Regions from separate parts of the Eubacterium sp. CAG:156 genome, predicted to be linked through region 2. Evidence: predicted binding sites of a transcription regulator. Region 2 holds the regulator's gene; each other region holds the start of a gene.

Region 1 (11,189 bases), on a different contig from region 2:
CATGAAGGATATTGATTTCGATTCTATTGGCAAGAAATTAAAAGAAATGGTGTGCTACCTGTCAATAGGACAATAAAAAATAATAAATTTTTGTATCGTCAGCCGATTTACGGCTGGCGATATTTTTAAGCTACTTTTATATATTGATTATGATATTCCATTGGTGTCATCACATTTAACTTTCTTTGTAATCGTTGGTTATTGTAGTAATTAATGTAATCGGTTATAGCTGCAATTAAGGCAGTTCTATCATTGAAATGTTGGCAGTAATACATCTCTTGCTTTAGAATCCCCCAAAATCCTTCCATCGGTCCATTATCAATACAATGGGCGACTCTTGACATGCTTTGTTTCATATGATGTTTCTTTAATCTGGTACGGAACTGCGCACTTGTATATTGAAATCCACGATCAGAGTGGAAGAGTGGATGTGCATCAGGTTCCAAGCGAACTGCTTCATCAAAAGTATCCATAACTAATGGATTATCATTATGGTCACTTATTTTAAAAGTTACAATTCTTCAATCGTATAAATCTAAAATGGCACTCAAATATATCTTGTGAACTTCATTTCCAATGTAATATTTAAACTCGGACACATCAGTGAGCCATTTCTCGTTCGGCTTATCCGCATGAAAATCTCGATGCAAATAGTTTTTTGCAATGTGATCGGGATTCTGGTCTCCTCTGGTACAGCTTTTGGGTTTCCATTTAATATTTGACTTTATATCATATTTTCTACAGATGCGGAGAACTCGTTTATCATTCACATGAATTCCTTTGTGTCCATCTAATTCATCTCGGATTCTACGATATCCCATATCCGGATGTTCTTTATGTATCTTTTGAATTTCAACAGATAACGTTTCATTCTGCAATTCATTATTGCTTTTCGGATGCTTTAGCCAGTTATAGTATGCAGAGCGTGTAATATTAAGATACTTACAAAGTTTATCTATAGGATATCTCTTGTCAGAGGATAATTCTTTGATTGCCTTATATGCAGCTAAACGGTGAACTAAAAATAACGGTCCCTCCTTTCCAGTTCTCTGACTTTTTTTAACAGATTATTTTCCATTTGTAAATCAAGATTTTTTCTTTCGAGTTCAGCGATTCTATCACGTAATACTTCCTCAGGTGTACGACTTGGTAATGATCCGACTCGTCTACCACGGCGGTCTTCCAGACCTTTACTTCCCATTTTTTCGTACCGTTTTACCCAGTTACGAACTTGTTGATAAGAACATTGATATTTTAAAGCCATTGCTCCATAATTCTTATCATTTGCAGGCATTCCATAACTATTTTTAATCGCTCATCAAGAGTCGTTGATTTTGCTTTTTTCATGCAAGCACCTCCAGTGGATGTTTTTAATATTCCACCAGAATTATACACCTTAATCCACTTTAAAAGTTGTGTATGTGAACGGATTCCATATTTTGAGCAAATATCATCAAGAGAACCTGCTCCATTAAGATAATCATTTACCGCAGATATTTTTAGTGTTTTTGAGTAACTCTTGTTTTTGGGCTGATTAAGTAAACCTGCTGGTCCATTGCATTGGTATATAGAAATCCATTTTCTAATACTTTGGGAGGCAACTCCAAGTTTTTTACTTGCCTGACTCAGTCCAATCTCTCCATCAAGATATTGCTCAACTATTTTTACTTTTACTATTGGATCTATTTTGCTTTTTCTGGACATAAAAATACCCCCATATAGGACTTTTATATTTTATTGTCCTATATGAGGGTAGCATATCATTCTATCATTTTAATACGACAGTCTTTATAACTTACTTACGTCTCATTTTATGCAACTTCTTTTTCTTCATTTTTTTCAAATAACTTCTTTACACCCTGTACGGCAACAATTACACCAAGGATTAAAAGTAATACTGCAAAGATTAACTGTAATGTATTTCCAAGTGATAATCCTGTTGTAGCAAATGCTCCACTTAATTTGTAAATTGTCATTCCAAGGGCTGTAAATGTAACTGCCATCATAAAGAACATTGGTACCCATAACATCCAACCCTGACGTTTTGTTTTCTTTAAGAATACTGCACAAGCTACTAAAGCAAGTACTGATAACAACTGGTTTGCTGAACCAAATAATGGCCAAATTTCTGCATAACCAACTTTTGCAAGTAAGAATGCAAGAACTAATGTAATAACTGTAGCAAAATACTTATTTGTTACTACCTTCTGGAATGGTGTCATATTATCATCAGTTACTCCTTCATCTAAGAAGAATTCCTGGAATGAAAGACGACCAATTCTTGCAACTGAGTCAAGTGATGTTAAAGCAAAAGCTGAAACAGCAAGGTTAATTAATGTAAATACTAAATTATGTGGTAAACCAACTGCTGATAAGAAGTTTGCAATTGCACCTGCAAAAATCTGTGGCTGTGTTGTTAAGCCCTGTGCTGCTGCTTCTCCTTTTGCAAATGAAGCAACTGCGATTAATGCGATTACACCAAGCATACTTTCCATAAGCATTGCACCAAATGATACAGGTAACATATTCTTTTCATTTTTAATTTGCTTTGAAGCTGTTCCTGATGAAACAAGTGAATGGAAACCTGATACGGCTCCACATGCTATTGTTACAAATAAAATTGGGAACATATACTGTCCATCTACGTTGAAACTTGTAAATGCCTGTAAGTTACATGAAGGATTTGAAACAAATATACCTACAACTGCACCTACAATCATAAAAATTAATAAATAACTGTTTAAATAATCTCTAGGCTGCAATAATGCCCATACAGGAACTACACTGGCAATAAATATATAAGCGAATATAAAAAGATGCCATGTTTCTCTTGTTAAATAAACAGGGAAGTTTAAACCAATTACTACTGCTACTACTAACATTGCAATTGCTATTACTGTATTTACCCATTTATTTAATTTTGCATATTTTAAAATCATTCCAAGTGCTACTGCTTCAAAAATAAATAAAATTGAAGTCATTGCTACTGCACCGTTTGCTGAGATTTTTTCTACTGCCTGTCCTGCAACTTCAGGTACTGTAAATCCGTTAAATGTTCCGGCTACAACATCTGCAAATGCTGCAACTACTAAAATACAGAATAACCAACAGAAAAGTAAAAATAATTTCTTTCCTAATTTTCCAATATATTCTTCAATTATGTAACCAATTGTACGACCTTTGTTTTTAACTGATGCATACATTGATGCAAAATCCTGAACAGCTCCGAAGAACACACCACCTACAAGCAACCATAATAAAACAGGAAGCCAACCAAAAACTGCTGCCTGAATAGGTCCATTAATAGGACCCGCACCTGCTATTGATGCAAACTGATGTCCAAATACCACATTTGTATCCGCCGGTACATAATCAACTCCATCCTGTAATTCATATGCCGGAGTTTTTGCATTAGGGTCAATGCCCCATTTGTTTTGAAGGTAACGACCATAAAGAAGATACGCTCCTCCAAGTACTACAATCGCAATTACCATCATTAAGATTCCATTCATTTGTATTACCTCTCTTTTGTTATTATTTAGCTAGTTTATTCTTTTATTACAAAAGAAAAAGCCTTCATTGTCTTACGACAACAAAGGCGAAAATATCAATTTCGTGGTACCACTTTGTTTGAAATAATTATCACTAATTAAAACCACTTATCACTGTCACATCCAACAGCTTCTTCTGTAACGTGAAGACTACGTCTCTGCCTACTCACTATGTTAAGTTTTGGGAGAGATGCTCCAGGGTGATGTTACAACAATTCTTTTCTTCCGATTCTCAGCTACCTCGGTTCTCTGTAATCAAGACACTTTATTGTAATGTATCCCTTTCTACGCAACTAACTATTACTTTTTACAAGTTCTGTTTTATCACTTATTATTAAATCATGCAACAATAAATTTATTATTTTTCTACAATTTAATTATTTAAACTATGTCCAAATTATTTGCATAATTATATTAAGCATTATTTTAATAATTTTAATATTTCAGCTGTTTTTCTTATATTTTTTTCGTCTGTTCTATAAATTTCATATTCACTTAACCCGGGGATTCCCATATTAACATCATCATTTCGATATTCCATTTTGCTGTTTTCTACAACCTTACCTGTCATATGAAAGCTTTTTGCCCCGGTTATTTTAGCTATTTCCTTAATATTATCTGAATTTACACCTGCACCAACTAAGATCTCTATATCACTTGTTTTTTCAACTAGTTTTTTAATTAACTTTACACCTTCAATACAACTATTTTTTTGTCCTGAAGTCAATATTGTATCTATACCTAATTTCCTAGCGGTCTCAAATGCTTCAAATGGATTTTTACACATATCATATGCTCTATGAAGAGTAACTCTGCATCCTGTTGCCATATTCATAATTTCCTTCATATATGCCTCATTCAAACTTCCATCAGGATTAAGACAACCTATAACAATGGCATTTGCTCCTTCTCTTGCAAATTTTTCACTTTGTCTGCACATTATCTCAAATTCTGATTCTGTATAGCAAAAATCTCCAAATCTTGGTCTTATCATAACATTTATTGGAATTCGAATTTTATTTCTTATTATTTTAAACAACTCTAAATCAGGTGTTGTTCCTCCTATAATAATATTTGAACATAATTCAATTCTGGTTGCCCCTCCATTAGTTGCTGCAATAGCTGATTCTACAGAATCCACGCATACTTCTAACACATATTGATTCATTCTTTTTTCCTCTTTTTATAATATATTTATTTTTATTCATGACTATTATTAAAAACAGTTATCAAAACGGAACAATTTTTGTATTCCTTAAGTTTTACATATTCGTCAATATATCTATTATACATAAAAGACAGCATATACACTATGCGTTTTTAAATAATTACACTTCTAAATGTTTATCCTAATTTCTTCCCTATTATTCGATATAAACTATATTATCTTACATACTCTTCTATACTTCTTTTGAGTCTTAAAAGTCCATCCTCAAGTCTTTCTCTTGGGCATGCTAAATTCATTCAGCCTATCTTTTCTAACGTTTCCTTGTCCCACATTTTGCCAACCGGATTGTGTGGATTGCAAAAAATTAACATTGAAGTCTGTGGATTTGCAAGTTTACTTTCCACATTCCAACCTAAATATTCACCTGAAATATATGAATCATCTACCATTACATTTTTACTATTCCAAAACGCATCTTTAGAAAGCAACTTTGCATTATGAATTTCTACATTCTCTGCACCATCAAATGAATATATTGTTACATCTATGTTCTTCATCTATGTTAGCACATAACCCTAACTTCAAGTCAAGAGTTATATAATATTTTCACTCTACGTATAACTAATTTATGGCATATAAAAACTCCCTTCACGCATCGGCAAAGGGAGTTTTATTCAAATCATCATCTGATGATTCATCTTATGCTATTTTATCCTTCAATAGCAATGTATTTACTTTTTGGTTCTATCTTCTCCTGTTCTTTTGGAACATTAAATGATAAAATACCATTTTCATATTTAGGATGAATATCTTCGACTGTTACGTTATCACCTACATAAAAGCTTCTGCTCAAGCTTCCTGCATAACGTTCACGTCTTACATATTTACCCTTCTTATCTTTCTCATCCTTATCAAGACCTTTAGCGGCGCTGATTGTTAACATACCATCTTCCAGTTTCATCTGGATTTCATCCTTCTTAAATCCCGGAAGGTCTATATCTACCTCATATCCGTTTTCAGTATCTTTTACATCTGTTTTCATCAAATTCTTTGCATGTTTACCATACAATTCTTTTCCTGCATCAGAAAATGCTGGGAATGCAAAATCATCTGTAAAATCATTCATAAAATCATCAAATAAGTTTTCTCCAAAAATACTAGGCATCATCATAAGTCATATCTCCTTTCAAATCAGATATAAAAATTATATTTGCACTATCGGAGAAATCCGAGGTGTAGTTTTTTATATTGTAAACTAAGGTTTTGGTTAAACACTTGGATTTTTACTGATTGCTGAATCATCATTCACTAAAAACAATTACCTGAATTATCATTCATTAATCTTTAAATCCTTATCTTTTAACTCTCTTCCTTTGTTCTGATTACGTTATAACTCGTTTTGTTAGCACTGTCAAGAGGTGAGTGCTAATTTTTTTGTGAAGATTTTGTGAACTTATATTACCATCTCTGTATAATATCTATTTTCCATAACATACACCTTAATTTTTCCGTTGTACTTCTTAACAATATCATATATAATAGCCTGTCCCATTCCATGTTTCTGCTTATTTTTCTTAGTTGTATCACCAATTGTAATCGGACTTTGTTTTAAAGTTTTATTATTAATTTTAATTTCAAGTACTTCCATATTACATTTACAATAAAATTCAATTTCCCCTTGTTTTAATTTTTTACTTTCTTCTATCGCATTGTCAAATAGGTTTGCTATTATTGCTATTAAATCAATTTCACTTACTAAAATCTGTTCATTTACATCAGCTTCAATTTTTATATTAATTCCATTTTGCCCGCATTGTCTTACTTTATTTTCAATAACTGAATTAATCAATATGTTATTACAATAATTATACAAATTATTATCGCTAATCATTGGCATTTCGCAAATGCCTTTTTCAAAAGAATCAATTTCATTATTTTGGCTTAATAACGTTCTGATTTCTTTCATTTTAATCTCAATATCACGTTTAATCTTTTCGGTATTTTCCATCTGATATTTAAGTGTCCGATAATATTCCTTCATTACTGTATTTTCTATATTTAAAATTTTATTTTCCTGTGCTATTCTTTTTTCATTTTTCTTGCGGATTATCCAAGATACACTATACATAATTAAAATAGCTGTGCAAATTCTAAAAACATATAAAACAATAACAAACATGATTTCTTTAGTCACAAAAGATTTCGCAGAATTAACAAAAAACGCATACATATCAAAAATAATCAATAGCATCCACCATATAATAGGATACTTTATTCTCTTTTCAGAAAAGTTTCCAAAGCATTTCTTTATAATTGTTGTCATTATAAAAATTTCAAATATAGATATTAATAATGCGACAATTGCTATTATAATGTTTTTACTATCCATATTTGTTTTTACAAAATAAGGTAGCATATCATTCTTTCCGCCGGTTATCACAACCGTAGGCATAACTATAAATGCAATTCCAAATGTCTCGACAATAAAATTTGCTAACATAATTTTTAAATATGGTTTACTTGTGAGTAATTTTAATAGGACAAAAAATATCAATATGTATATTCCATTAATAATAGTTATTGTATTAGTCTCATCTTGCGTAAGTATGTGTGTATATTTATAAAACACAATTGTCAAATTAAGAAAAAATAATTTCATTAAAATAATGCAAAACAATTTTAATCTTTTATCTTTTTGTACCCCAAGTAATATTTTAATTGCATAATATGTTGCAATACTTACCAGCAATTCTAAAACTGCTGCATTTATCATATTTATAACTAATTCTTTTCCGCTATACATTATCTACCTTTTCATTTGTATTATATTTTATTTTCAAAATACAATCTTTCTTTAAATAATAACCGTAATCTCATTTGCTCCATTCAAATATTTATCATCAAATACTCCCTGGTATTTTTCTGTAATTTCTTTTATTACACTAATTTTCATCTTGTCTTTATTTTTATTAAAATTACCATCAAATTTAATGCAAATTAAGAAATTATTTTTTTCTTTAGAGCATTTAAAATCTAATTTTTTCACATTTGTAACTTCACTATTTTCTATTACTAAATCAAATAAATTTGAGAGTAACGCCACCAAATCCATTTCAGAAATTTGTTTGACATCAAAATTTCCTACTTTAATTTTAATATTAATTCCTTGATTTTCACATTGCTCTCGTCTATTTACAAATATTGCATTTATAACAGGATTTCCACAATAATCTATCGTTTTAAGATTATTATATTGTTCCTCAATTTGTCCTACATATTTTAAAATATCCTGCTTACTTCTTTTAGATGTTTGTATGTCTTTTATCAAATTCATGTGCTTTTCAATATCATGTCTAAACTTTCTTGTTCTTTCCATCTGAAATTTTAATGTATTATAGTATTCTTTCATAACTGCATTTTCAATACTTAAAATCTGATTTTCCTTCTTTATCTGTTTTTCTTTTTGCAAACGCATAAACCATGAAACTGCATATAGCACAGAAAACATTATTATAATCATAATAATATTCATTGCAATAAAGATAGTACTTCCACTTTGAATAGCTGTTGTAGTTAATCCGCTTATGGTAAATATCAATACAATAATCCACCAAAATATTCTATGCTTGATTTCACTTTTAAAATAATCATCAAAAAACCTTTTAAGCACATATTTTTCTATTGCAATCAATACAATCATTATCACTAATACTGTTGCAAAAGTAATTATATTATTTAAACTCAATTCTAATGTTATAAGAGTTCTTTGTTTTTTCCCAAGTATATGAGCTATTATTGTAATTGGGCTAAATGATATAACAATAGATATTATCTGTGCTATCATGTCTGAAATAAATATTTCCAAATATTTTTTCTTTGTTATCACTTTTAATGTACAAAAATAAATCAGAGTATTTATTCCCTGAAGCATCAAAATAATGCACTTACTATTAACAGACTCATCTCCAAAATATGTATAATACATTATTGTCAAATTAAAAGTAAGCATACTAACAAAGAATATTGGTAAAAAAATTCTTCTTTTGCTTTTCTCTATTCCAAGTAAAATCACGAAACTATAGTACATTGCAAAAATCAAAAAGATTTCATAAAACCCGCCATTTATCAATGTTATAATTACATCATTTGTTTTTTCCATAATATCTCCCTATTGTTTATTTAATATTTTCTGCCTTTGTAAATACTAATACCAATATTAACTTTAACATATAAATAGGAATAACTAAATCAAAAAAATGCCAAATCTTACTGCTTTTTCTCACAATAATATTTGGCATTTTTGTCTCATAATAACTAAGTATTTACTTAACCTTAATTTTTAATATCTTCTTTGCATAATCATATTTATCTGTACTTTGTGCAATTACTAATATTCTGTATGTACCTTTTGGTGCTCCTTTTTTTATAGTTACCTTTCCCTTTTTAGAAACCGAAATATACTTTGATACTTTTGAAGGCAAGCATTTATAGATACTGTATTGCAACTGACCATCACCGGTAGTTTTCGCTTTTAAATTGAATACTACCTTTTTCTTCTTCAAATTGTTTACCTTATATTTTCTTATTTTAGCAGTTGTGATTTTTTGTTTCTTTAATATAACACTATCAACTGTTGATTTTGTTGTTATTACATCGTTTGCACTAGATTTTTCATCTTGCTTTGATGACTCAACATTACTAATATTCGTTTCTCTGTGTTGTATTGTACTATTATCTTCTACTGTCACTGTATAAGTAACTTGTGAGATTTCTGATACACCATTTTTTCCAACTGCCTGAATTCCAATTGTATAAATTCCACTACTTGCAAACAAAGATGCTGCCAGCATATATGAACTATTAATAGTATTTGCCATAATTACACCATTTAAATAAATGTTGTAGTACAAAACATTCGTATCTGTATTCCAAAAAACATTATAGTTTCCTGTTACATCAACTATTCCTACAATTCCCTCCGGTTTCTTTACACTTTCAATATTACCGGAAGTAGTAGTCTCATTAGATGAATTATACTCTGTTGTACTTAAATCCCCTATTGTAGTTGAAACAGACTCACTTGTTTCATTTGTTACTGTAGATTCTGTTGTACTTAAATCACTTGTTGTAGTTGGCTCATATTTAGTTGTTTCATCTATTACTGTAGATTCCGTTGTATCAACTTCTTCACCAATCTGAATTGCACTATAAGTAATTTCACTTTGATTCATATTAGTTATCTTAGAATATGCATAAATAATAGCACTTTCAGATATAACAAATGGCTTTTCATACTTTTTAAAAACATCTTCCCCCATATACATATCATCCGAATTTAATGAATCTTTATCCGCAATATAATAATATATATCTGCATTAGCAATAGTAGAATATAGCGCTACCGTTTGTGCTGTTTTATATGTTCCTGATTGAACAGTAAAAATTGGACTTGGGCTATCTTCTGTATATTGTGCAACTGGCGATATTACAATATCTTTAGTAACATACATTGCCTCATCATATCCATTCCAACATTTAAATACTTCATTGGCACTTGGTGCTGATAGATTATCTGGTATCTCAGCCTTTTCTCCATATGCTATTTGTTGTTCACTTATAACATTTCCTTCCCAATCCTTAAAAATAACCGTATATGTTGTATCCTTATATGATGCTTCAACAATCATATTATCTGTAACTGTTTTAACTTCTTTATTTGCAGAATCTACCCATTTATCAAATTTTTGTCCTTCTTTACTTGGTATATTATCTGTTGTTAATTTATCACCATAATCGAACTCTTTAATTTCAAGAGATGTATTATCCCAGTCCACAAAAATAACTGTGCATTTTTTCTTCTTATACTGAGCTGTAATTACCATATTTTCACGTATATTTTTAAGACCTGTATCCCATCCTATAAAATCATATCCTTCTTTTTCAGGTGCCTCAGGTGCTTCTACTGTTCCACCATCTGCAACTTTCTTCTGCTCACCAATACTATTTCCTTCATCGTCAACAAAATCTACTGTAAATACCTGTTTTGGTGCCTCGATTTTTCCTATTACCTGATAATTAGTTGAACCTTCAATCCCTAAAGTTATAATAAAATCTCCTGTTTTTGCGGTTGGTTCTTCCTTTGTTATAAATTCAAATTTATAATGACCGTTTTCTCCAATTTTCACCTGACTAATATACTCAATCTGACTTGCAATCGGATCTTCATTTTGTCCTTTATAAACTAATAATGTTGCAACTTTACCTGCTGAATTAGGAATATCTCCCTCTACTGTTCTCTTTACACCATTTTTATCTTCTAAAGTATCTTTTGTTTTATATTCTAAACTTGAAGATTCATCATTTACATCGGCTCTATACCATGAATCTTCTCCTGTTCCATTAAACAAATCAATACCGTCATCAACAGTAGCTATTTTCTTTAATTCTGTAAATGTTCTGTTATATTCCCA
Region 2 (11,189 bases):
TGTAAGGGATGTTAATGTTTGTCTGTGTTGCTGAAGAAAGTTCCTTCTTAGCTTTTTCTGCTGCTTCTTTAATTCTCTGAAGTGCCATCTTATCTGTTGTAAGGTCTACACCTGTCTTTGTCTTGAAGTCAGAAATCATATAATTTGTAATTGCTTCATCAAAGTCATCACCACCAAGTCTGTTATCACCTGAAGTTGATAATACTTCGATTACACCATCACCAATTTCGATAATAGATACATCAAATGTACCACCACCTAAATCGTATACCATAATCTTCTGTTCTTTTTCATTATCAAGACCATAAGCTAATGCTGCAGCTGTTGGCTCGTTGATAATTCTCTTTACATCAAGTCCTGCAATCTTACCTGCATCTTTTGTTGCCTGTCTCTGTGCATCATTGAAGTAAGCAGGTACTGTAATAACAGCTTCTGATACCTTTTCACCTAAGTAAGCTTCAGCATCACCTTTTAACTTCTGAAGAATCATTGCTGAAATTTCCTGTGGTGTATATTTCTTATCATCAATTGCTACTTTGTAATCTGTTCCCATATGTCTCTTAATTGAAGAGATTGTCTTGTCAGCGTTTGTAACTGCCTGACGTTTAGCTGTTTCACCAACTAATCTTTCACCTGATTTTGCAAATGCTACTACTGATGGAGTTGTTCTAACACCTTCTGCATTTGTAATAACTGTAGGTTTTCCACCTTCCATAACTGCTACACATGAATTTGTAGTTCCTAAGTCAATACCAATAATCTTTCCCATGATATATTTCCTCCTAAATTGATAATTTTCTTATTTCTCGGTTTTCCGAGTTCAAATATATGTTAAATAATTTCTTATTTGTAAAATTAATTAGCTACCTTAACCATGCTATGTCTTATAACACTGTCTCTATATTTATAGCCTTTCTGGAATTCCTCAACAACAACATTTTCTTCTAATTCGTCATTGTCTTCATGCATTACTGCATTGTGTAATTCCGGATCAAACTGTTGGCCTTTAGCTTCAATGACTGTAACTCCCATTTCTTCAAATGCTGTCATCAACTGCTTATATATTAAATTCATTCCCTGACCTGTTGGTGATTTTTGTTCTTCTTCTGATAATGCTGCGATACCTCTTTCAAAGTTATCCACAATCGGAAGAAGTTTTTCAATAATTGATCTTGCACCAACTTCAAACATTGCTGATTTTTCTTTTTCGCTACGGTTTCTATAGTTTTGGAATTCAGCCATAAGTCTTTGATGTTTATCAGTTAACTCTTCTATCTGCTGGTCTTTCTTATCTTTCTTTCCAAATATTTTTTTCTTTTCTTTTTTGTCTGAAGAATTTTTATCTTCTGCTTCTTTTTTGTCTTTATCTTCTTTAGTATCTTCTGTTGTTTCTTTTTCAGTTTCTACTGTTTCATTTGTATCTTCTACTGTTTCTTCTTCAGTTTCAGATTTTTCTACCTTTTCTTCTTCAGGCATATCGTTAATATTCTTTTCCATTGGACCTTCCTTTCTATTCGTCTTCCTTCTTGAAAGCATCGCTTAACTGGCCCTTAACTGTTCTTAATGTCTCTACAACTTTCTCATAATCCATTCGCTTCGGACCTATAACTCCGATGGTACCTTTAATGCCATCTTCTAATTCATAAGTTGCTGTTACAACACTACAATCCTTCATTCCTTCTACCGGAGTTTCTTCACCGATATAAACCTGAATTCCTGTTTCATTATCATTTACCAAATTGGTTAATGGCTTCTTTTCTTCAAATGTTGAAAGCAACAAACTTGCATTCTCGTTACTGCTTAATTCAGGATACTTCAAAATATTCGTTGCACCTGATGTATAAATCTTCATCTGTGCTTCTGATGCAATGGCTTCTGTAATTGCCTGTAACACATCTGTTACTAATTCTTTATGTTCACCTGCATTAGATGTAAGTGTTGAAATAACAGCTATGTTAATCTGCTCAACTGCTAATCCTGCAAGACTTGTATTGAGTGCCACATTAAGTCTCAAAACCATTTCTTCATTAATCTGGTCTTTAACTTTTATAATCTTGTTTACTACTCTGTTTCTTCCCGAAACAACAATACATAAAATCTGATTGTCATCCATAAGTGACAACTGAATGAATTTTATCTTATCTTCGTTATCCCTTGATGTTGAAATCATTGTTGCATAATTAGTATTGGTTGCAAGCATCTTCGCCATATTCTGAAGAAGGGTTTCAACCTTATCAACCTTTTCAAATAAAAGGTTTTCTCTTTCAGTTACTTTCTTTTCTCTGTTGTCTAATTCCTGAACTTTTTCTTTCATTAAATCGTCAACATAAAGTCTGTAACCTTTATCTGTAGGAATTCGTCCTGCTGATGTATGAGGCTGAACTATATATCCCATCTCTTCTAAGTCAGCCATCTCATTACGAATGGTTGCTGAACTTAAGTTAAGATCTGTATACTTAGAAATGGTTCTTGAACCAACGGGCTCGCCTGTTTCCAAATAGTTACGAATGACTGCCTGTAATATTTTTACTTTTCTCTCTGTCAGTTCCATATTCCATCTCCTTTCTACTTTATTAGCACTCGTTAGTTTTGAGTGCTAACATCTTTCATAAATTAAAATAGCACCCACCATATTATTTGTCAACATTTTTGCAAAAAAAATTATAGAAACTTTTGTAAATAATTTGTGAACATAGAAAAATAGCACAAACCTTAAGGATGTATATAATATCGAAAGAACGCTTTCGCTGCTTGCAATTAAAAATGTATATAATATCGAAAGAACGCTTTCGCTGCTTGCCACTCGTAGCAGTTCTAATGTTCCACCATATGGTCTGACATTAGAACCTTCGGTTCTAGTCATTCCATATGATGGAACATTGAACCGACGGCGGCAAATGCTCTTTCGGTATTATATACATCTATCTGGTTTGTGCTATGATTTTTATTAGTATTAAATAGAATATTTTCCATATTATAATAAAAACTCTGATAATACTACATTGCTTACATCAATTCCTCTTTCGGTAAGTTTTATATTGTCGTTTTCGGTTTTCAATAATTTCTCCTGTGTGAGTTTTTCTAAGACATTACCGTATACGTTTTCTATTTTCTTATTAAAAAGTGTTTCAAATTTAGTTTTGTTTACTCCTTCCATCATTCTAAGGCCTAAAAACATAAATTCTTCCATCTGATCATTTTTAGAGAGTCTTTCAATATTTTTATGAATTGAACCCAATCTGTTATAACCAGTATCAAAGTCTGTATCATTATCACTTTCCTTTTGATAAATTTTTTCTTTGAATACAGATTCATCTTCTCTTGATTGTTGATTATTATTTTCAAATTCATAATCATTTTCATCTTCAAATAAATAATCCATCATTTCTTCACTACCATATTGAAAAGCTGTCATTTCATCCATATTATCTTCGCAATTGTATATTTCATTTATGAAAGCAATGTACTTATTTAAATCTGAAATATTATTATATCGTTCATTTTCTAATAAAGAAGCTGCTCCTGTTCCAAAGCCAATATAATTTTTTCTCTGCCAATATCCTACGTTATGTCTGCATTCCATGCCTTCTTTACTATAATTTGATATTTCATATCTGTGATATCCATTTTCTTCTAAGATATTCTTTGTCATGTAATACATTTCACGCTCAGTATCTTCATCAGGAAGTATATCCTTTCCCTGCAATGCTGCTTCATTTACCCTGTCATACATTATCGTGCCCTCTTCTACTATAAGGCTATACGCCGATATGTGCTCTGGATTCAAGGCAACTACCTTTTCTAGAGTTTCTTTATATGATGAAATCGTTTGTCCCGGAAGTGCACTCATTAAGTCAATGTTAATATTGTCAAATCCACATTCCCTTGCTATTCGATAATTATCCAAAAACTCCTGCCATGTGTGTATTCTTCCAATGCTTTTTAATTCATCATCATTTGCTGACTGAAGTCCTATGCTTAATCTGTTCACTCCGGTTTTCTTGTAAACTTCTAATTTTTCTCTTGTCAAAGTGCCCGGATTACATTCTATCGTTATTTCTGTATTTTCATTTATATTTGCATATTTTTTTACTGCATTCATTATGCATTCAAATAAATGTGATTCCAATATAGAAGGGGTTCCTCCTCCAAAAAAGATTGAATCTACTTCATATCCATTCAAAATATTTTTTGACAATTCAATTTCTTTTATTAACGCATCCACATACTCCTCTTTAGTTTTGCAATCTGCCCTGTCGGAGAGAAAATCACAATAATCACATTTTTTTACGCAAAACGGAATATGGATATATATTTCTAAATGTTTGCTCATTTTTACCTCTCTTTTCAACTAATAAGGTCCCTCTGCCTGCTGCAAAGAGACCTTTTATATTAATCTTCGTCCAATTTGAGTACTGCCATAAATGCTTCCTGTGGTATTTCAACGTTACCAACCTGACGCATTCTCTTCTTTCCTTCTTTCTGTTTTTCAAGAAGTTTTTTCTTACGTGAAATATCGCCACCATAACATTTAGCTAAAACATCTTTTCGCATTGCCTTAACTGTTTCTCTCGCAATTACTTTACTTCCAACTGCTGCCTGAATTGGAATTTCAAATAACTGACGTGGTATTTCATTTTTAAGTTTCTCGCACATTTTTCTGCCTCGTTCATATGCTGTAACATCCGGAACTATAAATGAAAGTGCATCCACTTCTTCCTTATTAATAAGAATATCAAGTTTAACTAACTTAGCTGCTTCATATCCTTTCAATTCATAATCAAATGACGCATATCCTCTTGAGCGGGATTTAAGTGCATCAAAGAAATCATATATTATTTCATTTAACGGAATATCGTATTCGAGTAATGCTCTTGAACCTTCTACATATTCCATTCCTATATATGTTCCTCTTCTTTGCTGACATAATTCCATAATAGCACCGATAAATTCAGTTGTTACCATTATTTCCGCATGAACAATAGGTTCTTCCATATGCTCAATTTCACTTGGGTCAGGCAAATTAGAAGGATTTGTAAGTTCTATAACACTTCCATCATTTTTATATATTTTGTAAATAACACTAGGTGCAGTTGTAACTAAATCAAGATTGTACTCACGCTCAAGTCTTTCCTGTACAATTTCCAAATGAAGCAATCCTAAAAATCCGCATCTGAAGCCAAATCCTAATGCAAGTGATGTTTCAGGTTCATACTGCAAAGCTGCATCATTTAACTGTAATTTTTCAAGAGCATCTCTTAAATCAGGATATTTTGCTCCATCTGCCGGATAAAGTCCACAGTAAACCATAGGATTAACTTTTTTGTATCCGGGAAGTGGTTCTGCACAAGGATTATCTGCATTAGTAATAGTGTCACCTACTCGCGTATCTTTTACGTTTTTGATGCTGGCTGTAATATATCCAACCATGCCTGCACTAAGTTCATCACATGGAATAAACTGTCCTGCTCCAAAATATCCTACTTCAACTACATTTGCTGTTGCTCCCGTAGCCATCATTTTTATATTCATACCTGCTTTTACAACACCATGTTTTAAACGGCAAAAAACAATAACTCCCTTATACGCATCATATAAGCTGTCAAATATTAATGCCTGAAGTGGTGCGTCAACATCTCCCTGTGGTGCCGGTATTTTTTCCACTATCTGTTCTAATACTTCTTCTATATTTAATCCTGTTTTTGCTGAAATAAGTGGTGCATCATGAGCTTCAAGTCCGATTACATCTTCTATTTCATTTATAACTCTTTCAGGATCTGCACTAGGCAAATCTATCTTGTTGATAACAGGGAATACTTCCAAGTCATGATCAAGTGCCATATAAACATTTGCCAAAGTCTGTGCTTCTACACCCTGTGCTGCATCGACAACAAGGATTGCACCATCACATGCTGCAAGGCTTCGTGATACTTCATAGTTAAAATCGACATGTCCCGGTGTATCGATAAGGTTAAAAATGTATTCTTCTCCATCTTTTGCCTTATATACCGTTCTTACTGCCTGTGACTTAATCGTTATTCCACGTTCTCTCTCTAGTTCCATATTATCAAGAACCTGTGCCTGCATTTCTCTGCTTGTTAACAATCCTGTTTTTTCAATAATTCTATCTGCCAAAGTTGACTTTCCATGGTCAATATGGGCAATAATGCAAAAGTTTCTTATTTTACTCTGATCAATGTGAGCCACTGTTGTTCCTCCATGTTGTTTTATATTGGTTTCTTGTTTAATTATGTTCTATTTTAAATATAATGCATACTTTTCCACACTAACGCTCATTATAGCATATTATAAAACTATTTTCCATCGTGTTATTTCAGATAAACTATGTAATGAGGTTGGTAATTTTGAGTCAAGATATATATACGAAACACATGACGAATATGTTGTTCTTCATTTAGTTTCCCAGAACAACGGGATTACTTTTATTCCTGATAAATTTTATATGTCGAGACCTTACAATAATTTAAAAGCCACCTCATGCAACAATAGTATTCTTTAACGTAGAAAAGGTAAATAATCAAATATCTACTAAAAAAATATACTATCATAAGCATATAGTGGCTTTTAATCTATAACTTGTGGCATTACATAATTTTACTTATTCAAAATCGTAAACCATTCCCCACTGATTTCTAACTGAAGTAAGAGTTTCCATTACATCTCTTACGATCTGAAGATTTTCCTGTCCTGAATTATTATTAATATATTCTTCCATATCCATAACTTCATATTGAAGTGCTTTTTTCGTATCACCTTCGTCTATAACCTCAGTATGTCCGTCAGCAGTATATGTAATTGTTGCTTTTTGAGCTCTTGGATATTCATCTATCTGTATATATCCCTTTTCTCCTGAAATAACACCTCTTTTTGGTTGTTTTGCTCTCATTGTAAGTGCAATAACAGACATTTGCCCATCATTATTTTTTAAAATAATTCCACTTGTTTCATCAACTCCTGTTTCAAAATAATTTGCAGTAGTAAGAATAACATTTGGTTTGCTTTCCATAAAATATCTGGCAAATGATACTGCATATACTCCTATATCAAGCAATGCCCCACCTGCTAATGATTTTGAGAAAAATCTGTTATTTACATCATATTCCTTGCAGCTTCCAAAATTAACCTGCACCATTTTTACCTTTCCTATTTCACCATCTTCTATCATTTTCTTTATCTTCTTATATAAAGGCATGTGAAGAAGTGTCACGCCATCACATATAACTAAATTATTTTTCTTTGCCACCTTGACGCATTCTTCTAACTGTCTGCTGTTTACCGTAATTGCCTTTTCACAAAATACATGCTTTCCTGACTTTAATGATTTAAGCATCATTTCATAATGCATATTGTGTGGAGTCGCAATGTATACTATATGAATATTCTTATCTGATAGCATTTCATCTAAATCATTATATGCATGTTCTATTTTATATTCTTTGGCAAAATTTTCAGCCTTCTCAAGCGAACTTCCACACACTCCATAAACAGTTCCATCTACTGCCCACAAAGCCTCTGCCATTTCACTGCCAATCCATCCTGTACCAACTATTCCCCAGTTTAAATTACTCATGATTATCCTCCTAACTTAATATCCACATTTTTCAAATTGCTTTTGTATAACACCACAATCTTTTAATCTATTACACGAATGCCACTTTCTCCTGCAATTAATGCTTTTGACACTATATTATAAAATAATGATGTTTCTACTATGCCTGTTATGTGCTTTAATTTTTCATCTAATGCTTTTACATCCTGCCCTTTTTCAAAGTACGCATTCATAAGATAGTTTCCGTCATCACTTACTAAAGTTCCCATTTTCATTTCTGTTGAACGTTCTTCTACTTTTGCTCCCATTTCTTCTAATTTAGATTTAACATATTCTTTTGCACTTTTTATTACTTCCACTGCAACTGCATGTTCAAATGTTAACTCATCTGAATATTTTTCTTCATCCGCTAATATCACATAATCTTTTGCCATAACAGCTACTATTTTTTCTCTTGTAAAAATTCCGCCATCAGTCTTTAACGCATTAAGATTTTTGTCAATCTCATTGCATCCGTCAAACGCAATATCAATTTGTTTAACAAATTCTAACGGTAATACTTCTATTCCTGCTTTGACACATAAATTCATTGTATCTTCGCTAGGTGTAACTGCTTTAACTTTCTTATTTCCATTTTTTAGTTCTTCAATAAGAAAAGCTATTGTTCTTCCTCCACCAAGTCCTATAACCATTCCATCTTTAATCATTTCATAAGCTGCTTTTGCACATTTTTGTTTCATTTTATAATTCCTCCTGTTAATATGTATTGCCCCCTCCCTTCGGTCGGCGGCTATTCGTCGGAAACATTTATAGAAAATGAACTTCGTTCATTTTGTTTCCTCCTCTTATAATTTTTCATCTGCCATAAGATTTTCACATTTGCTTAATCTTTCATAACTTTTCTGCTGTCCTACTGTTAAAAACAAATATAGAATTTCTATAATTGTTGTTGCTGATACTCTTGAGAAATAAAACTCATTTAAGAATAATTTTTCTCTGGTAGCCGTCTGTATATGATAGTCTACCGTCTTTGCAATAGTCGAATCGGGATTATTTGTAATGCCAATGGTTGTTGCTCCATTTTCCTTTGCGGCCTCAACCATTTTCTGAACCTGCTTCGACTCTCCTGTGTTAGAAATTGCAATTAACACATCTTGCTCTTTTAAAGTCATAGAAAATGATAATTGAGTTTCCCATATGCTTCCTGCCATAGAGCGGATTCCAATTTCATTAAACTTATATGCGCCATCTAAAGCTACAGGAATCGTATTTCCTACTGCAACAAACTGTACAATTCCCGCATTCTGTATGCTTTCAAGAATCTTATCAAATTCTTTTGTATCTATTAACGAAATGGTCTGCTTCATTTCTTCTATTTTATTTGCCAAAATATTTTGTAATGACTGTCCGATATCTTCTCTTGTAATATCATTAGAAACCGGTATGTTGTTATCACCTTCAACAATTTCTCTAACCAGTGCAATCTTTAAATGGTGAAATCCGTCCACGTCACACTTTTTACAAAATCGTGAAACACTTGCTACACTTGTTCCACTATTCTTAGCTAATTCTGAAATTGTCATATTTACAACTTCTTTATAATTGCTAAGTATGTAATTTCCTATCTTTTTTTCCTGTTCAAAAAACGAGTCATATAATCTGTTTATATTTTCAATTACCGAAATATTTTTTTTCATCTTATTCCCTTTCGTGAAAATCATTTTCATATCTTTATAATACATAATAATTATTTTCACGTCAATGTCTTTTATGAAAATTATTTTCTTGATTTCTTTTCTTATGAAAGATTTATTTTCCTACCACGTTTATTAATTTTTGTAAGACTAAAATCCACTTTGCCCACTTTAAAATGGGAATAATTTTTTCACTTCACATTTATTAATTTTTTAATAAATATTTTGACCTAATTAAATTTTTATTTTATGATTTATTTTAGATGTGATGAAAGTATCATAATATGCCTCAGAACTTGTAACATCTATGCCTTTATCACTATCATTTAAGTATTCGATTATTTTTATTATGAATTGGAGCATTATATATGATTATTTGTAAAAATAGAGAACTAAAGACCAAAACTAAACTTGTTATTTTTGATATGGACGGGCTGCTTTTTGATACGGAAAAGTTGTTTATGGAAACTCAGGCTCCTATATTAGAAAAATACGGTTATAAACAAAGAAAAGAAAATTATGTAAAAACATTAGGTATTGCCGGAGAGAATCTCAAACGTACTCTTTATGATATTTACGGTTCTGATTATCCTGATGAGATAATCTCTAGCGAGACCCGAAAACAGGTGAATTATATAATTGAAAAAAACGGAGTTCAGATTAAGCCCGGAATAAAAGAGCTTTTGCAGGCTCTATTTGCCGCAAACATTCCATGTGTAGTTGCTTCATCCACTAAAACTGAAATTGTATTAAAATATTTAAAGCGTGCAGGAATTGATAAATATTTTAGTTTCGTTATTGGTGGTGACAAAGTTAACGAATCTAAACCAAACCCTGAAATTTTTCTTAAAGCATGGAAATCAGTAGATGTTTCCTTAGAAGCTGCTCTTATATTGGAGGATTCTGAAAATGGTTTATTAGCTTCAAAGAATGCAAATATTCCTTCTATTTGCATACCTGACTTAAAATATCCTGAACCTGAGTACGAATCCATTCCCGCATATATTGTAGAAACGGGATTAGATGTTATTGATATTTTGGGAATTTAAATGAGTTTTATTTTTGTAAATTAATTAACTTTTTTTATTTTTGAGTTTTAAATAACTTTACTTGGAGAATTTGACCAACTTTATTATTAAACTTTAAATAACTTTTATTTCGGAGAATTTAAACAGCTTTATAACTCAGATATGAAATTTTTGTTCACTTTAATTTAAAACAAAAACCACATCTTTACCTATTTTCTTTTAGTTAACTTTAAAAATAGTATATCTGATGTGGTTTTTATATTTCTAAATCTTATTTATATTTTTTAATCTGTTCACTTAAAAATTCAGGATCTTCAAAATAATCAATCTTCATTGCATGTTTAACTTCGCTTAAAGTCTGTGCTGCTCTTTCCTGTGCAACTTCTGTTCCTTTTTTAAGGATTTCGTATACACCTTCGATGTCTTTTTCGTATTCTTTTCTACGTGCTCTGATTGGAGAAAGTTCTTCCTGGATAACATTGTTAAGGAACTTCTTAACCTTAACATCCCCAAGTCCACCTCTCTGATAATGAGCTTTTAATTCATCAAGGTTTGCATATTCAGGAAGATATTCTGCAAAATGTCCTTCATTTGAAAATGCATCCAAATATGTGAATACTGTATTTCCTTCAATCTTACCCGGATCTTCGATACGGATATGATCAGGGTCTGTAAACATAGACATTACTTTCTTCTTAACTTCCTTCTCATCTTCTGAAAGATAGATACAATTTCCAAGAGACTTACTCATCTTAGCCTTTCCATCAATTCCCGGAAGTCTTAAGCATGCCTTATTATCAGGAAGGAGAATCTGTGGTTCTACAAGTGTCTCCCCGTATACTGAGTTAAACTTGTGAACAATCTCTCTTGTCTGTTCAAGCATAGGCATCTGGTCCT
Region 3 (11,189 bases), on a different contig from region 2:
ATCCGGATGAGCCTTTTCAATTTCATCAAAAAGTACTACCGAATATGGTTTTCTACGAACTGCTTCAGTAAGCTGACCGCCTTCATCATATCCAACATATCCCGGAGGCGCTCCGATTAATCTTGACACTGAATATTTTTCCATATATTCACTCATATCAATACGAACCATATTTGTCTCATCGTCAAATAAATTCTGTGCAAGTGCTTTAGCAAGTTCTGTTTTACCTACACCTGTAGGTCCTAAAAACAGGAACGAACCTATTGGTTTACCAGGGTCTTTTATTCCCGCCTTTGATCTGATTATTGATTCAGTAATCTTTGTAACTGCTTCATCCTGTCCAATTACACGTTTGTGTAACTGTTCATCCAAATGAAGAGTTTTATTTCTTTCTGTTTCTGTCAGTTTAGCAACAGGTATTCCTGTCCAACGTGAAATGATTTTTGCAATTTCTTCATCTGTAACACTTTCACGTACCAAAGACAAATCTTTATTTTTTACATTTGCCTCTTCACTTTCTAACTGTTTCTGTAACTGAGGTAATCTACCATATTGTAACTCAGCCATCTTTTCAAGATCATACTTGCTCTGGGCAATCTGTATTTCTTTCTTGACCTGTTCAACCTGTTCACGAAGTTCCTGTAATTTGTTTACAGAATTCTTTTCGTTTTCCCACTGAGCTTTCTTATTGTTAAATGCATCTCTAAGTTCAGCTAATTCTTTTTGAAGTTCCTCTAATCTTTCTTTGCTCAAATTATCGGTTTCCTTCTTTAAGGCTGCCTCTTCAATTTCCATCTGCATAACTTTTCTTCTAAGTTCATCAAGTTCTGTAGGCATTGAATCAAGTTCTGTTTTTATCATCGCGCAAGCTTCATCAACAAGGTCAATTGCCTTATCAGGCAAAAATCTGTCAGTTATATAACGGTCAGATAATGTTGCTGCTGAAACTAATGCACTATCTGTAATTTTAACTCCGTGGAAGACTTCATATCTTTCTTTCAATCCTCTTAAAATTGAAATTGTATCCTCCACTGTTGGTTCATTGACCATAACAGGTTGGAAACGTCTTTCCAAAGCCTTATCCTTTTCAATATATTGTCTATATTCATCAAGCGTCGTTGCACCTATACAATGAAGTTCACCTCTTGCAAGCATAGGTTTTAACATATTACCTGCATCCATTGCACCATCTGTTTTTCCTGCGCCGACAATTGTGTGTAACTCATCAATAAATAAAATTATCTCTCCGTTACTGTTCTTTACATCTTCAAGTACAGCTTTTAAACGCTCTTCAAATTCACCTCTGTATTTAGCACCTGCTACCAATGCTCCTAAATCAAGTGAAAATATCTTTTTATCCTTCAATCCATCCGGAACATCTCCACTTACAATTCTTTGAGCCAGACCTTCTACTGCTGCTGTTTTACCTACACCGGGTTCACCGATTAAAACAGGATTATTTTTTGTCTTTCTTGACAATATACGAATTACATTTCTAATTTCACTGTCTCGTCCAATAACAGGGTCTAACTTTTGATTTCTTGCTCTCTCAACCAAATCCTGTCCATATTTTCCAAGTGCATCATAAGTAGCCTCAGGATTATCATTTGTTACTCTCTGATTTCCTCTTATCTCAGCTAATACCTTTAAGAATCTTTCCCTTGTAATACCATATTCTTTGAAAAATTCTTTAACTTCTTTATTTGGCTTAGCAATCATAGCAAGGAATAAATGTTCAACTGAAACATATTCATCTCCCATTCTCTTTGCTTCATCTTCTGCTGCTAATAATGCTGAATTAAGACTCTGACTAATATACCTCTGTCCGCCTTGTACTTTAGGTTTCTTACTAACATAATCTTCAATTCTGTTTTTAAAATGTGTTGTCTGGATTTCCATCTTTTCAACTAATTTTAAAATCAGACTGTCTTCTAAATTAACAAGGCTGTATATTAAATGTTCCTGATCAATTTCCTGATTACCAAATTCCTCAGCAACCTTTTCACAGTTCTGAACTGCTTCAATTGACTTCTGTGTAAATTTACTAATGTTCATCTTCTATACCTCCTTAACTTCTGTTTTAAATATTAGTTCTTCACTCTCTTTCTTAGGATTTTCCTTTCCTACAAATACGTTATAGCACTTTTGTTAGCACTCGTCAAGAGTGAGTGCTAATTATTTTTTAAAAATTTTTTAGCTTTTCTTTTGTTTTCATAAAAAGAACTGTTACATATCAATAACGCAACAGTTCCTTTTATGTAGCACAGAGCAAGCCGTAGTCATTAAATCATAGGTTTGCTTACCCTGACATCTTATATACTATGTATTTACATACTATTATCCGCCTTAATTTCATTAAAGTTTAGAGTATATCTATATGTTCTCCATTTAAAGCTTTGTTCATACTACGGACTGCACAGAATTTACCACACATTGAACATGTATCTTCATGTTCAGGTGCTCTGTCTGCTCTAATTGCTTTTGCAGTTTCAGGATCAAGTGCGCATTCCCACTGAGCATCCCAATCTAAAACTCGTCTTGCATCTCCCATTTTATCATCTATATCTCTTGCGCCTCTTACGCCTTTTGCGATATCAGCTGCATGAGCTGCGATTTTACTTGCAATTATTCCCTGTTTTACATCATCTAAATTTGGAAGTGCCAAATGTTCTGCAGGTGTAACATAGCAAAGGAAAGCTGCTCCATTCATTGCTGCAATTGCACCACCAATAGCTGCTGTTATATGATCATATCCGGGGGCTATATCTGTAACTAAAGGTCCTAAAACATAAAATGGTGCTCCCATACAAATTGTCTGCTGAACTTTCATGTTAGCTGCTATCTGATCCATTGGTACATGTCCCGGTCCTTCAACCATAACCTGAACATCTTTTTCCCATGCTCTCTTAGTTAATTCTCCAAGACGAACAAGTTCTTCAATCTGACATACATCTGTCGCATCTGCAAGACAACCCGGTCTGCAGGCATCTCCTAATGAAACAGTAACATCATATTCTCTACATATATCAAGAATTTCATCATAGTATTCGTAGAACGGATTTTCTTCTCCTGTCATGCACATCCATGCAAAAACAAGTGAACCTCCTCTTGATACAATATTCATTTTTCTTTTATGTTTGCGAATCTGCTCTATTGTTTTTCTTGTAATTCCACAATGAAGTGTAACAAAATCAACACCATCCTGTGCATGTAAACGTACTACATCTATAAAATCTTTTGCTGTTAAAGTATCCAAGTCTCTCTGATAATGAATTACACTATCATATACAGGTACTGTTCCTATCATTGCAGGACATTCACTTGTAAGTTTTTTACGAAATGGCTGTGTGTTTCCATGACTTGATAAATCCATGATTGCTTCGCCACCCATCTTTACGGCTGACATAACTTTTTCCATTTCAACATCATAATCTTTGCAATCCTTAGAAATTCCAAGATTTACGTTAATCTTTGTTTTTAACATAGAACCTATTCCTTCAGGATCGAGACACTTATGATTCTTATTAGCAGGAATTACAACTTTACCACTTGCTACAAGAGGTAAAAGCTCCTTTACTTCCATTTTTTCTTTTTTTGCTACAATTTCTAATTCCTTTGTTACAATTCCTTTTCTTGCAGCTTCCATCTGTGTTGCATATAATCTTTCTTCCATCGTAATTCTCCTTTATTATTTTACTTTAGTATATTCATTTGTAATAGCAAATCCATGATTCATAGGTCCACTTCCCTTTCCTAAATCAAGCATAGCTGCTAATGCTCCTGAAATATACTCTTTGGCTCTAAAAACTGATTCTTCCAAATCATATCCTTTTGCCAGATTTGATGCTATTGCTGATGATAATGTACACCCTGTTCCATGGGTATTTGGATTATCTATTCTTTTTCCATGAAACCATTTGAATTCATTATCTTTATATAATAAATCGCTGGCATCATTTTGGTTATGTCCTCCTTTGCAAAGGACTGCACAGTTATATGTTTTTGCAATTTTTTCTGCTGCCTTTATCATATCTTTTGAGTTGTTTATTTTTATTTGGGCCAGTTCTTCTGCCTCCGGAATATTTGGAGTAAGAATCGTTGCCAAATGAAACAATTCTTTTTTTAATGTGTCTACAGCATCTTCATTAATAAGCCTTGCGCCACTTGTTGCCACCATTACCGGATCAATAACAATATTTTTCGCTTTATATTGTTTTAATTTATCAGAAATAACTTTTATAAGTTTTTTCTCTGAAACCATTCCTACTTTAACTGCATCCGGTTCAATATCCGTAAATATGCTGTCAATTTCCTGTGCCAGAAATTCAGGTGTTGCATTCTGTATTGCCGCCACGCCTGTAGTATTTTGAGCAGTTAGGGCTGTAATGGCACTCATAGCATACACTCCGTTTGCCATCATCGTCTTTATGTCTGCCTGAATACCTGCTCCACCACTTGAATCACTTCCTGCAATTGTAAGGGCTGTCTTCATATAATTTCTCCTACTATTTATTATTTAATTTTCTTATTTGTCACATATATAGTAATTATATATATGTTCTCTTGTCTTACTTTACCTGATAATATTATTCTACAATTTTGCTTATTTCTTCTTTTAAGCCACTAGCTGCATTTTTTATATTATTTGCACCATAAATTGCACTAATTACTGCAATTCCGTCTATTTTACTTCCTGCCAATTCTTTAATGTTGTCATGAGTTATTCCACCTATTGCTACAACAGGAATTGACACTGCTTCACATATTTCTTTCAAAGTTTCATACGTTACTTCTTTTGCATCATCTTTTGAATTTGTTGGAAATACTGCTCCTACTCCAAGATAATCTGCACCTCTTTTTTCTGCCAAAAGTGCCTGTTCTACTGTCTGTGCAGATACACCTATGATTTTATCAGGTCCTAATTTTTCTCTTACCATACCTGCTTCCATATCACTTTGTCCTACATGGACACCGTCTGCTCCTATTTCTACAGCAATATCCACATTATCATTTATAATGAAAGGTACTTTATATTCTTTGCATAACTTCTTTAGTTCTTTTGCCTCTTCAAGGAAATGCTCCTCATCTAATTTTTTCTCTCTTAACTGAAGAAAAGTAACTCCTCCGTCAAGACTTTCTTTTACTACTTCGTATAAAGTTCTTCCGTTTAACCAATATCTGTCTGTTACTGCATACAATAACAAATCTTTTTTATCTAATTTCATATTTTGCTCCTTTATCGAGAGTTTCCTTATCCATATTATAGATTGCATCAATAATTCTATTTCTATATGTAGAATTACCGTCTCCCTCTTTCATATAACTCCATCCGATTTCACCTGCAAGACCCATTGTACAAACTGCTGCTGCAGCTGCCTCTAACTGTTCGTTAGGATTTGCTACTAAAAATGCTGTCATCATTCCTGAAAGCTGACATCCTGTTCCTGTTATTTTACCCATTTCAGGACGACCATTTCTTATAACAAAACATCTTTTTCCATCGCTTACTAAATCAATTGCTCCTGTAATAGCTATTATTGTTTCACTCTTTTTTGCAAATTCTTTTATAAATTTAATTGAATTTTCCAAATTTTTTTCGGTCACTGCATCTGCTACATCAGCATCTACACCTTTTGTTGTTCCGCTGCCATAAGCTAAGGTCTTAATCTCTGATATATTTCCACGAATTACATTAAATTCAATTTTATTCATTAATTCTACTGCAATATTTGTTCTAAGTACTGAAGCTCCTGCTCCAACAGGATCAAGTAATACCGTATGTCCCAATTTATTTGCTCTCTTTCCCGCAATAAACATACTTTCTATAGTTCTCTTATTCAATGTACCAATATTAATATTTAAGCCCTGGCAAATACTTGTAATATCCTCAACATCTTCCGGTTCATCAGACATAATCGGGCTTCCTCCACATGCCAATAAAACATTTGCCACATCATTAACTGTTACATAATTTGTAATATTATGAACCAAAGGTGTATTATTTCTGACTTCTTCTATGTATTTTCCTAACATGCACAATTCCCTCCTTTTACAAAAATAATGCGGATGTGCCTATAAAACACATCCGCACAAATATTGTTATCTCACAAAATCTGCTATAATTATGTTCCTACGTTGGCATTATCCAAATCAGGTTATGGGTCAAGGTATACAACCTACTCTCAGCAAGCTTATGCAAGCTCCCCTTTTATTTTCACAAATAACAATCTTTTTAATTGTTATTACTTTAATCAGTAACTAAACTAATTATCAATTTCATTCTTTTCTTCAACTATAGACGGCTTTCGTTTCTGTGTCAATACTAGTTTTTTAGCTATATCACTATAATCTTTTTAAACTGGCGCCGTTATATTTCTTTATTTTTCATAAACCACTTATATTATTTATTTTTCACCTATGGTTCTATTAATATAACTATCTATGACTTCAACTAATTCATTTACTTCTAAATTATCAACATTTATGCACAAATCATAATTTCCGGCCATTCCCCATTCTTCACCGGTATAATATCCATGATATTTGCTTCTTCTTTCATCTGTCTGCAGCACGGTATTATGAGCTTTTCTTACTGAAATGTTATGTTTCTTAGCAATGTTTTCTTCTCTTACTTTTTTGCTACCTGACAGGAAAATTGAAATACATTTAACATCATCTCTATATACATAATTGCCACATCTTCCAATTATAATAAAATTGTCTTCATCAATTACATTTTTCAACGCTTTACCTGCTGTACTGTATAACAACGAATCTTCTTCAGAAACCGTAATCGAATGCATAAGCATATCCATAGGTGTTTCTCCGTAAAAGTCAGGGTATCTTTCAAAATACCCTTTTTCCTTTGCCATTTTAGAAATTGCTTTTTTGTCAAATAATTTTAAATTATATTTTTGTGCCAATGCTTTTCCTAATTCATCTCCATTACATCCGCACTGTCTGGCTATTGTAATAATCATAATTGTACTCCTTCTTTAAGTAATCTGCAAAATTTATAGTTATCCACTTATGAGCAAATTTACGAGAGCTTAAACGTTTTGACCATGCATCTTAATATATTTCTATAAAAAATTTGCAAATACAGATGCTAAAACTACCGTCAAAATGCCTGTAACAGCTATTGCAAGACTGCTCATTGCACCTTCGATTTCTCCCATTTCAATTGCCTTTGCAGTTCCAATTGCATGAGAAGATGCTCCTAATGCCAATCCCTTTGAAATAGGTTCCGTAATCTTAAATATCTTGCAAATAAGTTCTCCAAATATATTTCCTAAAACTCCTGTAACTACGATTACTGCTACCGTAATTGTAACATATCCGCCTAATTCCTCTGAAACGCCCATACCGATTGCTGTAGTTATTGACTTTGGAAGTAAAGTAACATACTCCCTGTGTGTCATTTTCATTAATTTTGCCAAAATCAACACTGTACACAAACTGGTAAGCACTCCGGCTGATATTCCTAAAATTACTGCTTTAAAATTTCTTTTTAACAATTGCCACTGTTCATATAATGGAATTGCAAGGCACACTGTTGCCGGAGTTAAAAACCAGCTTAAATAAACTGCACCCTTGTTATATGTTTCATAATCTACATTTGCGCAAACCAAAATAACAATTGTAAATATAATTGAAATCAATAACGGATTAAATATCCCCAGTTTAAATTTTTTCTTTAATGCAAGACCAATCATATATGATACTAGACTTATGCTTACGCCCGCAAATAAAGATGTTTCAAGCAAATTATTCATATTTTTCATTCTCCTCTTTATCAGATTTTCCTTTTCGTATAACCCATTGTGAAACCTTTCCTGTTGCAGCCATAACTGTAACTATTGTTACTACTGTTATTATACTAACAGGCAATAGCAATGGTTTTAGTGTTCCCCATGACGACATAAGTCCTACTCCTGCCGGTATAAACATAACAGGCATTATTTCTATCAAAAATTTGCCAACATCTTTAACTGCATCAAGTGCAATCAATCCTGTAAGCAATCCTACAAGTAAAATAACCATTCCGTATATACTAGCCGGAATCGGTAATGGTAACACGTATTTTAACAACTCTCCTGCATATGAAATTACAAGTATTATTAAAAATTGTTTTAAATATTTCATCTTAAAGCTCCTTTAAAAATATGTACTGCCCCGTACTTTTGTCGGCGGCTAATCGTAGAAAACATTCTAAAAACAAACTTATTTCATTTTGTTTCTTCCTCTATAGATATAATATCATCTATAAAAATTTCTTTTCCATCGGTAAATTCAACTGTTTTTTTATACTCATCTATCTTTTTTATTTTGGAGCATATATTTAAATATGCCCCGCCCTCTTTATTTTCATCTTTTTTAAAATAAGTAATCTGCACATTTGGAATAGAGTCATTTTTATTTAATATCTGTTGTAATTTATAATCAAGTTCTCTTTTAACATTTTCATCTAATTCAATTTTATTATCAGTAATCCTTGCAGTTTCTTTCAACGCCTCCTCATGACCTGTCAGTGCAGCAAATGGTGAAAATTGTGCAGCCCTGTTATAAACCGTCATCCTTGGATGCCTTTTTGATGTTGGATGCTCCATATTTATAATATCTTCATAAGTATTCTTTGCCTCTTTACTCATTTTGCCATCTGCCTTTCCATACCTTATTAACATCTCTAACTTTTACATAATGTTAAATTAATAAAATTTCATTTATAATTTATATAAATATCTTTTTAACAAACTTAATTTTATGCTTTATGCCCACCAATCATTTCATTCCTCTCTATTGTTGTAGCACCTTCTGTCAAATTAGTTCCCTTTAAAATTGCGTTTTTCCCATATTTCTTTTTTATCTCTAACATAGCCTTTTGCATTTGTTTTTCTCTTTGTAACTGCTTTTCTTCTGTTTCTTTTTTCTTAGCCTGTTCTTCATAATCAGTAAATAGATCTAACTGTTCATAATCATCTTTTTTCACAACATCTTTTTCATTTATAACATGATTTGCTGCTATATTTATTCTTCGTATTAACAAATTCTTATTTACAATTTCATCATATAATTTTAAAACTGCCTCAGTTATAAGCTTTGTAGATGAACAATGTTCTTTTAAATTTGTTGTCCCATGAGCGTGTTTTGGTATCTTTCTTCCATAATAATCCGTTGTTACACTTCCATCGTACTTTTTTCTTATTTCAGGATTTTTAATACACTCTATGTCATATCCTACTGTAAGCACAATTTGATTAGTAACCAGTTCTTTTTCAACTAAATCAAGAACAAGAAGTTCAATCATTTCTCCAACAACAACTCTTGCCTTTTCCCACATGTATGGGCATTGCAATACCTGCCCTGAACCTAAGCTGTTAGTTTCAGGTTTATAGGATTTAACATCTTCAATTGTACATGGCTCCCATCCCCACGCATGGTCTATCAGTAATTCTGCATTTACACCAAATAACTTGTACAAAAGTTCTTCATTATGGAATTCATTTTCCTTTCCAACTGAACATCTGGCAATATCTCCCATCGTATACAAACCATATTTCTCAAGTTGCTTTGCATATCCTCTTCCGACTCTCCAAAAATCTGTAATTGGTCTATGATTCCATAATTGTTTTCTGTAAAGCATTTCATCCAAATAAGCAATTCTTACGCCATCTTCATCTGCCGGAATGTGCTTTGCCATAATATCCATTGCAATCTTACACAAATATAAATTTGTACCAATACCTGCCGTTGCTGTAATTCCCGTTGTCTGTTGAATATCTTTTATTATTTTCTTTGCCAACTGCTTAGGAGTTAATTCATATGTTTTTAAATAATGCGTCACATCCATAAATACTTCATCAATAGAATAAACATGTATATCCTCAGATGCAATGTATTTAAGATATATTTCATAAATTCTGGCACTGTATTGCATATACAGTGCCATTCTTGGTTTCGCTACAATATAATCAACCCCTACGTATGGAGATTTTTTTATAACATTATCATTATACGATAATTCATGGAAAACTCCTTCCGGCAATTTTGCCTTTCTTTCCTCATTAACTTCTTTTATTTTTTGAATCACTTCAAATAATCTGGCTCTGCCCGGAATCCCATAAGCTTTAAGTGACGGCGAAACAGCCAGACATATTGTTTTTTCAGTTCGGCTTTTGTCAGCCACCACCAAATTTGTAGTCATACAATCTAACTTTCTTTCCCTGCATTCAACTGATGCATAAAAAGACTTTAAATCTATGGCTATATATGTTTTTTCATTTTCTGCCACTTTGCTCCTCCACTATTAATATTCTTCCGCAATGTCTATATCTTTTGCCTCTTCTTCTGCTGTTTCTCCTGAAAGTGGAGACTTATGAAGAAATGCCACATAATATCCACATCCTACAATTCCTGCTCCTCCGACAATATTGCCAAGTGTTACAGGTATCAAATTATTTACAAGAAAATTAAACCATGTAAGTCCATCTGCTGTTATACCATACTCTGATGCTGTTAACAATCCTGCAACTCCAAAATACATATCCGCTATGCAATGCTCAAATCCGCATAATACAAATATCATTACCGGCCAGAAACTTGTCATTAATTTTCCTGACACTCTTTTTGCTGCAAATGACATCCAAATTGCAATACATACCAATATATTGCATAATATTCCTCTCACAAAACTATCTGAAACCGCTAAATCTGTTCTCGCTTTTGCAGCATTTACTATTGCACCTGCCAAATCTCCCTGAAATAAATTAGGAGTATGTCCATATACAACTAAAACTGCAACAAAAGTTGTTCCAATGAAATTTCCTATATATACAAATAACCAGTTTTTTAACATCTTCCATATGCTGTTTTTCCCTGCCAAAACAGATAAAATTATCAAATTATTCCCTGTAAACAATTCACTTCCTGCAACAAGAACCATTGCCATTCCTGCCGGAAATACCATTGCCCCTACAAGCTTAGCTACTGAAGCGACTGATATACTGCTTGCTGCTACTGTTGAACCTATACCTGCAAATCCTATAAACATTCCTGCGAAAAATCCAAGTAATATCATCTTGAAAATTGGCAGATTGCTTTTGTGTATTCCTATTTCTATATAACTTTTTGCTATCTCTAATGGTGAATGCATTTTACCGCTCCTTTTTCTGTGTATTTTTGCTTATTTG

The links. Region 2 encodes HrcA, which represses chaperone genes, less so after heat shock. Its sites were predicted from a motif close to TGTTAGCACTCNNNNNNNNNGAGTGCTAACA; they were not measured.
Region 1: ABMA45_RS08620 (Hsp20/alpha crystallin family protein) is a predicted target of HrcA. The motif match lies at 6,120-6,150, and genes of this name have one in related genera.
Region 3: clpB (ATP-dependent chaperone ClpB) is a predicted target of HrcA. The motif match lies at 2,147-2,177, and genes of this name have one in related genera.

Annotation. Positions count from the first base shown of each region.
Region 1 is NZ_FR878177.1:4,205-15,393, forward strand. It holds gene ABMA45_RS08595 (IS3 family transposase) at 126-518, opposite strand; gene ABMA45_RS08600 (helix-turn-helix domain-containing protein) at 1,255-1,704, opposite strand; gene ABMA45_RS08605 (carbon starvation CstA family protein) at 1,812-3,512, opposite strand; T-box leader at 3,592-3,848, opposite strand; gene ABMA45_RS08610 (copper homeostasis protein CutC) at 3,973-4,719, opposite strand; gene ABMA45_RS08615 (aminotransferase class I/II-fold pyridoxal phosphate-dependent enzyme) at 5,016-5,276, opposite strand; gene ABMA45_RS08620 (Hsp20/alpha crystallin family protein) at 5,429-5,890, opposite strand; gene ABMA45_RS08625 (GHKL domain-containing protein) at 6,173-7,522, opposite strand; gene ABMA45_RS08630 (signal transduction histidine kinase) at 7,574-8,878, opposite strand; partial or broken gene ABMA45_RS08635 (InlB B-repeat-containing protein) at 9,042-11,189, opposite strand, start outside.
Region 2 is NZ_FR878166.1:25,462-36,650, forward strand. It holds gene dnaK (molecular chaperone DnaK) at 1-769, opposite strand, end outside; gene grpE (nucleotide exchange factor GrpE) at 856-1,497, opposite strand; gene hrcA (heat-inducible transcriptional repressor HrcA) at 1,511-2,551, opposite strand; gene hemW (radical SAM family heme chaperone HemW) at 2,975-4,333, opposite strand; gene lepA (translation elongation factor 4) at 4,393-6,207, opposite strand; gene ABMA45_RS07355 (Gfo/Idh/MocA family protein) at 6,620-7,591, opposite strand; gene rpiA (ribose 5-phosphate isomerase A) at 7,654-8,310, opposite strand; gene ABMA45_RS07365 (MurR/RpiR family transcriptional regulator) at 8,416-9,267, opposite strand; gene ABMA45_RS07370 (HAD family hydrolase) at 9,633-10,313, shown strand; gene trpS (tryptophan--tRNA ligase) at 10,564-11,189, opposite strand, start outside.
Region 3 is NZ_FR878142.1:31,929-43,117, reverse strand. It holds gene clpB (ATP-dependent chaperone ClpB) at 1-2,055, opposite strand, end outside; gene thiC (phosphomethylpyrimidine synthase ThiC) at 2,363-3,673, opposite strand; gene thiD (bifunctional hydroxymethylpyrimidine kinase/phosphomethylpyrimidine kinase) at 3,689-4,492, opposite strand; gene thiE (thiamine phosphate synthase) at 4,587-5,225, opposite strand; gene thiM (hydroxyethylthiazole kinase) at 5,212-6,033, opposite strand; TPP riboswitch at 6,111-6,217, opposite strand; gene ABMA45_RS02450 (cytidylate kinase-like family protein) at 6,405-6,980, opposite strand; gene ABMA45_RS02445 (LrgB family protein) at 7,083-7,775, opposite strand; gene ABMA45_RS02440 (CidA/LrgA family protein) at 7,768-8,145, opposite strand; gene ABMA45_RS02435 (hypothetical protein) at 8,229-8,651, opposite strand; gene ABMA45_RS02430 (Y-family DNA polymerase) at 8,762-10,291, opposite strand; gene ABMA45_RS02425 (formate/nitrite transporter family protein) at 10,307-11,152, opposite strand.